Regions from separate parts of the Proteus columbae genome, predicted to be linked through region 1. Evidence: predicted binding sites of a transcription regulator. Region 1 holds the regulator's gene; the other holds the start of a gene.
The links. The regulator sigma-54, encoded in region 1, starts transcription at its own class of promoters, with help from an activator protein. The targets are predictions, from matches to a motif close to GTTGGCACANNTTTCGCTNT.
Positions count from the first base shown of each region.

Region 1 (4,207 bases):
TTGTGAACTCAGAGAAACAGTCGCTTGATCTAGAAAAAAACGTCACAACCTTTACACAAAATGTTGTGATCAAACAAGGTTCTATCGATATTCGTGCTGATAAAGTTGTTGTCACACGCCCAGGTGGTGACTCCAAAAGGATCGTAATAGAAGCTTTTGGTAACCCAGTGACTTTTTATCAGTTACAAGATGATGGTAAACCTATCAAAGGTCGTGGCGAGAAAATGACCTATGAAATGGATAAAGAGTTAATGACCTTAACGGGTAAAGCCTATCTTGAACAATTAGACAGTAATATCACCGGTGATAAGATCACTTATCTCGTCCCAACTCAGCAAATGGAAGCTTTTAGCGGTAAAGGTAAACAAGTGACTACTGTTTTACTGCCTTCCCAGTTGCAAGAGAAAGGCCCTGGTGTTAACAACAAAGGTAAGTAACACTTTATGGCGCTGTTAAAAGCTGAAAATTTAGCGAAAGCATACAAAGGGCGCACCGTCGTCGGTGATGTAAGCCTGAACGTTAATTCAGGTGAGATTGTCGGCTTACTTGGACCAAATGGTGCAGGTAAAACAACCACATTCTATATGGTTGTTGGCATTGTCGCTCGTGATGCAGGTAGTATTACAATTGATGATGAAGACATTACGCTGTTACCGTTACATGAACGAGCACGTAAAGGCATTGGCTATCTTCCTCAAGAGGCGTCTATTTTTAGACGCTTAAGCGTTTATGACAACATTATGGGGATCTTAGAAATCCGCCATGATTTAACGCCTGAAGAACGAAAAGATCGAGCAGAAGAACTGCTAGAAGAGTTTAATGTCAGCCACTTACGTAACAGCTTAGGGCAATCATTATCAGGGGGAGAACGCCGCCGCGTTGAAATCGCGCGGGCATTGGCAGCAAACCCTAAATTCATTTTATTAGATGAACCTTTTGCGGGTGTTGACCCTATTTCGGTATTAGATATTAAAAAAATTATCCAGCATCTACGTGATTATGGATTAGGTGTACTGATTACTGACCATAACGTTCGTGAAACATTAGATGTGTGTGAACGTGCTTATATCGTCAGCCAAGGTCACCTTATCGCTCATGGTTCACCAGAAGAAATTCTTGAAAATGAGCAAGTTAAACGTGTTTACTTAGGTGAAGGCTTCCGCCTGTAATCTTTGATTCACTTTTACTCTGTCATGGATGACAACAGCAAAGGACTCATCGCATTATTATGAAACAAAGTCTGCAACTTCGTCTTAGTCAGCAACTGGCAATGACGCCACAGCTACAACAGGCTATTCGTTTGTTGCAACTTTCGACGCTTGAATTACAACAAGAAATTCAGCAAGCGCTTGAGTCTAATCCACTTCTAGAACAAGACGACGATCAACAAGATCCCGTTTCAGATGAGACCTCTCATACAGAGAATCAGTCAGACTCTACAACAGAAACAACAACTGAAAACGGAGTTGAAGAGTTCGACACGCTGGATGCTTTAGAGCAAAAAGAGATGCCTGATGATCTCCCTTTGGATACTCAATGGGAAGAGATCTACACCGCTGGCACTCCTTCTGGCACCAGTAATGACTATACTGATGATGAGCTTCCACTGTATCAAGGTGAAACAACTGCCTCATTGCAAGATTACCTCACATGGCAGGCTGATCTCACCCCATTTTCAGAAACAGACAGAGCAATTGCGATAAGTATTATCGATGCTATTGATGAAACAGGCTATTTAACTGTCACAACAGATGACATCCTTACTGGAATGGGCGATGATGAATTAGAGCTTGATGAAGTCGAAGCCGTATTAAAACGTATTCAACGCTTTGATCCTATTGGTGTTGCTGCTCGTGATTTAAAAGAGTGTCTTTTGATTCAGCTATCCGCTTTTTCAACAGAAACACCCTATCTTAAAGAAACGCAGTTAGTCATTAGCCAATATTTAGAGTTGCTAGGTAACCGTGATTTTCGTCAATTGATGCGTCAAACGAAATTACGAGAAGAGACACTAAAATCTGTTATTGAGATGATCCAGTCTCTTGATCCTAAGCCCGGATTAAGTATTGATACAGGCGAGTCAGAGTATGTTATTCCAGATATACTGGTAAAAAAATCAGGTGAACGCTGGCAAGTTGAGTTAAATACAGATAGCATTCCTCGCCTACGAATAAATGAGACTTATGCAGCATTGGGTCAATCGACTCAAAATGAAAGTGATGGAAAATTTATTCGTGACAATTTACAAGAAGCCAAATGGCTGATAAAAAGTTTAGAAAGCCGTAATGAGACATTATTAAAAGTCGCTCATTGCATTGTTGACACACAGCAGGCATTTTTCGAATTGGGTGAAGAGCATATGAAACCCCTAGTGTTAGCCGATATTGCTGAACAGGTTGAAATGCACGAATCCACCATTTCTCGCGTGACAACGCAAAAATTTTTGCATTGCCCGAGAGGAATTTTCGAATTGAAGTATTTTTTCTCTAGCCATGTGAATACTGATAGCGGAGGCGAAGCCTCTTCAACAGCAATCAGGGCTTTAGTGAAGAAACTAATCGCAGCAGAAAATCCAGCGAAACCACTTAGTGATAGTAAACTGGCTGATATGCTCGCAGAACTTGGAATACAAGTTGCTCGACGCACTGTTGCGAAGTATAGAGAGTCATTATCCATCCCGCCTTCAAATCAACGCAAAGAGTTGGTTTGAGCATAATTGAGAAGGAAGACACTATGGAACTTCAAATCACTGGTCATAATATTGAATTAACCGATGCTCTGCGTGATACCGTCAAAGCAAAAAGCGCGAAATTACCTCAGTTCTTTGACAAAATTAATAACGTTCAGGTTATCCTGAAAGTCGAGAAAGTTAATAAAATCGCGGAAGCGACCATTCAAGTTAATGGCGGTGAATTGCATGCCTCTGCAGAAGCAGAAGATATGTACGCAGCAATTGATGGATTAATGGATAAACTGGCTCGTCAATTAACCAAACACAAAGATAAACTGAGACAACATTAATTCATTTCCCATTGTGAAATGGAGATACAATCGGCGAAGTTACTGCGTTGTTTATGACTCGGTTTAAACCAACGCCTAATCAATATCAGTAACGAAAAACCAGATGTCACTTTGTGGCATCTGGTTTGCTGGTCTAAGTGAATAAGACAATGAACAACGATACAAAGATGAATATTAGCGACGTACTTTCTCTGGCATGTACGCATAATGATGTACATTGCACGAGTAAAAAGCGCGCGTTAGAAATTATCAGTGAAAATGCAGCAAAAGCACTTAATTTACCCGAAACACTGATATTTGAAGCCTTATTGACGCGTGAAAAAGTCGGTACAACAGGGATTGGGGGTGGTTTGGCTATCCCTCATGGACGTATTGAAAGTGATGAAACAGAAAAAGTAGTTGGAGTGTTTCTTCACCTAAGCGAACCTATTGCCTTCGACGCTATTGATAATCAACCTGTCGACTTGTTGTTCGCATTACTCGTTCCTGCAACACAATGTAAGGAACATTTACACACACTGTCTTTGATTGCAAAACAGTTGGCAGACAAAAATTTATGTCGCCGACTACGCTCCGCACAAAGTGATGAAGAGCTTTATCAGATTATCACTGAATAACCCCTACGGGTTTAGTAGGACGCGATTAGCATACAGTGGAATGATATTCATCACTGGGAAATTATAGGGGAGCTACCTCATGGTGCTGATGATAGTCAGCGGACGCTCTGGTTCAGGTAAGTCGGTCGCTTTGCGTGCGCTTGAAGACATGGGATTTTATTGTGTTGATAACTTACCTGTTGATCTTTTACCTGAGCTCGCAAAAACACTGGCTGAACGTGATGCTTCTGCTGCCGCAGTCAGTATTGATGTCCGAAATATGCCAGAGTCGCCGGAGATCTTCGAAAAAGCGCTGGAAAGTTTACCCGCTGAATATTCTCCACAACTCTTATTTTTAGACGCAGATAGAAATACCTTAATTCGTCGTTATAGTGATACACGACGTCTACACCCTCTCTCAACTAAAAATCTTTCATTAGAAATGGCGATTGATACAGAGAGTGATCTGCTTGAGCCATTACGATCACGAGCTGATCTCATCATTGACACCTCTGAAATGTCAGTTCATGAGCTTGCAGAAATGCTGCGTACTCGCTTATTAGGCAAGCGTGAACGTGAGCTAACGATGG
Region 1 covers NZ_CP043925.1:531,604-535,810, reverse strand. The annotation lists gene lptA (lipopolysaccharide ABC transporter substrate-binding protein LptA) at 1-437, shown strand, start outside; gene lptB (LPS export ABC transporter ATP-binding protein) at 444-1,169, shown strand; gene rpoN (RNA polymerase factor sigma-54) at 1,229-2,710, shown strand; gene hpf (ribosome hibernation promoting factor) at 2,734-3,021, shown strand; gene ptsN (PTS IIA-like nitrogen regulatory protein PtsN) at 3,171-3,638, shown strand; gene rapZ (RNase adapter RapZ) at 3,718-4,207, shown strand, end outside.

Region 2 (4,207 bases), 220 kb from region 1:
TGAAGCGCGTCCAGTGCAATATTTTAGCCCTTTTGGCTACTCTAAAGCACCTGCTGAACGCTATGTTTGGTATCGTAGTCGTGGTGAAATGCCATCAGATCCTTTCTTGCATCAATACTTGCTTGGTTATGTTTCTGATTTTGATTTTTTACCAACCGCTCTCCAACCTTATGGCTTAGGCTTTATGGATACAAGTCTACAGGTCGCTACGATTGACCATTCTATGTGGTTTCATCGCCCATTCCGTGTAGATGATTGGTTACTTTATGTGATTGAAAGCCCTTCAGCATCAGGCGGTAGAGGATTTGTGAGAGGTAAATTCTTTAATACAAATGGTCAACTAGTCGCGTCTTCTGTTCAAGAAGGGGTTATTCGCCAAAAACGTACTAAACATTCAAAATAATATCTTGGCATATTCCCCCCTCAAACGAGGGGGAATAGACAATTATTGTTGATAAGCTCTTTCACCATGCGTTGTTAAATCTAATCCATCATGCTCTTCCTCTTCTGAAACACGTAAACCCACCAACTTATCTGCGATTTTAAAACTTGTATAAGCGACAACACCAGACCAAATCACGGTGATCACAACACTCATTAATTGAATTAAAACTTGTTTACTGAGTGTCATACCATCGCTATATCCTACTCCACCTAAGAATGAAGCCGTAAATACCCCGGTTAATAGGCAACCTGCGATACCACAAGTACCGTGGATACCGAAAACATCACAAACATCATCCGCTTTTAACCAGCGCTTTAAAACAACAACGCCCCAAAGCCCGATAATGCCCCCCATTACACCGATAAATAAAGCCCCCATCACTCCGACCGTGCCAGCAGCAGGTGTAATCGCCACTAATCCAGCAATACAACCTGAACAACTGCCTAGCATGGAAGGCTTTCCTCTGGTGATCCATTCTGATGCCGTCCAAGAAAGTACAGCGCCTGCGGTTGCAATTACTGTATTTAGAAATGCTAAAGCCGCAATCGCATTTGCACTACCAGCAGAACCTGCATTAAAACCAAACCAACCAATATAGAGTACCGCTGTACCTGTAAAGACCATTGGTAAATTATGAGGTTTAAGCGCTGTATGCTGGCTATCACGTCGCTTACCAAGTAAGTAAGCACCAACAAGAGCCGCAATAGCCGCATTAATATGCACGACAGTTCCCCCTGCAAAATCTAATGCACCATCATCGATTAACCAACCACCTTCTCCCCATACCATATGCGCAATAGGGATATAAGAAAACGTAAACCAAATAACCGTGAAAATAAGCAGTGCGGAAAAACGGACTCGCTCGCCTAATGCACCAACAATCAATGCAACAGTGATAACAGCAAAAGATCCTTGAAAAGCAATATGTACATACTGATTAATTGAACCAGAGAGTGAATCTAGTGATACGTTATTCAAAAAAGTAAGTGACCACCCACCCCAAATTTTATTACCTGCGGTAAATGCCAGACTGTAGCCAAATATAACCCAAAGAATAACAACAACACTGAAGATCATCATCACTTGCGTGATCAAAGAAAGTACGTTTTTCCCTCTTAATAACCCGCCATAGAACAGAGCAATACCAGGTATAGTCATAAAAAAGACCAAAGCAGTACATATCAACATAAAACCGTTATCAGCTTTATCAACAATTACTGTTTCAGTCGCAAATGCGGATGATGAAAAGTGTGTAAGCACTAACATTAATAACAAAGAAAGTAAGCGTTTCATCGAATATCTCCTTTAAAGAGCTTCATCACCAGACTCGCCAGTACGAATACGGACCGCCTGCAATAATTCCAAAACAAAAATTTTTCCATCTCCTACCTTCCCTGTATCAGTCGCTTGCATAATCACTTGCATAACTGACTCAAGTTGCTCATCGCAAATAGCGAGTTCTATTTTTACTTTGGGGAGAAAATTAACTTCGTACTCAGCTCCTCTATAAAGCTCTGCATGCCCTTTTTGTCGTCCATAACCTTTGACTTCACTGATTGTCATTCCCTTGATACCCAGATCAGAAAGCGACTCTCTTACCTCTTCTAATTTAAATGGCTTAATAATGGCGATGATATATTTCATATAAACCTCGTCGATATTTGAAAGAACAAAGCTCATATAGAAAAGCAAAAGGCATGCCATTATTTAATTAATTGATATTTAAATAGAAATTAAATTATTGAAATAGTTAAAATGAAAAAACTCACCGAGTTGGTGCAAAAATACGGCTGCTATTTTGATAAAAGCGAGATAATGAGGAAATAAAAAAGGACACATACATAAAGATGATGTGCCCTCTAAAATTATATTTTTTATTTAAGGTTATTATTCTACTTCAACAGGTTCCTGTTCTTGTAAAGACTCTCTGACTTGCTGTAATTGATACATATTATAGTATCGCCCTTTTTGTGAAAGTAACTTAGCATGATCACCCTGTTCAACAATTGCACCACGATGAAGCACCACAATCTCATTGGCTTCAATAATAGTGGAAAGTCGATGAGCAATAACAATCAGTGTTGTTTTTTCCCTAACTACTTTTAGCGCCTTCTGTATGGCTTGTTCTGTTCCTGAGTCAATATTTGCTGTTGCCTCGTCCAAAATAAGAATACGAGGAGGTATTAATAATACACGCGCCAATGCAAGTAATTGTTTTTGTCCAGCGGATAAGCGGCTACCTTGCTCACCGAGTTCTGTTTGTAGTCCTTCAGGTAAGGCTTTAGCCCATTGATCAAGTTGAACTGTTTCTAATACCTGCCATAAATGTGACTCATCACATTCACGCCCTAACGTAATGTTGTCATGCAGTGAACCTGATAATAAAACGGGATCTTGCTGCACCATTGCAATACCACTGCGTAATGCAGTATGAGAATAGTCCTCTAAAGGTTGCCCATCTAAATGGATATTTCCTTTTTGCCAAGGGTAATTTCCCATTAATAAACTTGCTAGAGTGCTTTTGCCACTCCCTGTATGCCCAACGAATGCGACAAAATGACGAGCAGGAATAGTTAAATTGATATCTTTTAATACCCATTGCTCATCACGATACGCAAACCAAAGAGAGTTAACATCGATATTACCTTGAGTGATGGAATGTGATGATGAACCGTAGTGCTGTAAAGGCGCATCCATCAGTTCAAAAACACGCTCACCAGAGACTACCGCCTGTTGCAAAATCGATTGCTGAGATGTCAATGTGATCAAGGGTTCATTTAATCGCCCTAAATAACTAATAAACGCATAAATAACTCCAACACCAATAACTGCACTGCCCTGATACCCAAACAACATTAATAAACCACACAGAACCAACGCAGAGAGCATACTTAATAAAGGACGTAATAACAGACCATCCAGTTTTAACGCTTTCATACGTGCTTGGTAATGTTGCCAACTGTCATCTGACATTCTTTCACCAAATCGAGCTTGTTGCCTAAATTGCTGAATAACTGACATGCCATTGATAACTTCGTGGAAACCATCATTAATATTGGCAAGAAAATGACGTACATTACGTACAATCGGTGTGCTCAATCGCTGATAAAACATCATCACACCTATCACCGCAGGAAATATCATCATTGCAACAAGCGCCATTTGCCATTCTAATAAAAACATAGCTATCAGCATTACAACCACTAAAGCAATTGCTCGGAATAATGTCGGTAAAACGTTCACGAACAAATCTTTAATCGTCTCTGTATCATTTGTTACACGAGAAATTAACTGCCCCACAGGCTGATTATCAAAAGCACTTAATGGCTGTTTTAGAGCCGCACTCATTACATCAGTACGTAATTGTTGTACAACCCCAACAGCGGCATGATTAAACACAATGGCCTGATAATAGTGAAGTGTAGCGGCGATCACCTGCAAAAGAATAAAAGCCAATGCTAGGCCTAATGATGACATTAATTCCACATTATTCGTGGCAACTTTTGCATCAATAAAATAGCCAACAATTAATGGCCCCCCCACTTCTGCAACGGCGGCTACCCACAACATAATGACGCCCCATGTCATGGGTTTGCGATAGGTTTTACCATAAGTCAAAAGACGCTTTAATGCAGGCAATAGCGCTTTAACGGATTTATTTTTATTCATCGTCATCCAGCGCGGCCTCTAATTGCTGATAATGGTACATATCTTGATACCAACCTGGTATTGAAATTAATTGCTGATGTGTACCTTGCTCTA
Region 2 covers NZ_CP043925.1:755,966-760,172, reverse strand. The annotation lists gene tesB (acyl-CoA thioesterase II) at 1-403, shown strand, start outside; gene amtB (ammonium transporter AmtB) at 446-1,738, opposite strand; gene glnK (P-II family nitrogen regulator) at 1,751-2,089, opposite strand; gene F1325_RS03525 (SmdB family multidrug efflux ABC transporter permease/ATP-binding protein) at 2,333-4,120, opposite strand; gene F1325_RS03520 (SmdA family multidrug ABC transporter permease/ATP-binding protein) at 4,107-4,207, opposite strand, start outside.
Region 2: glnK (P-II family nitrogen regulator) is a predicted target of sigma-54. The motif match lies at 2,131-2,150, and genes of this name have one in related genera.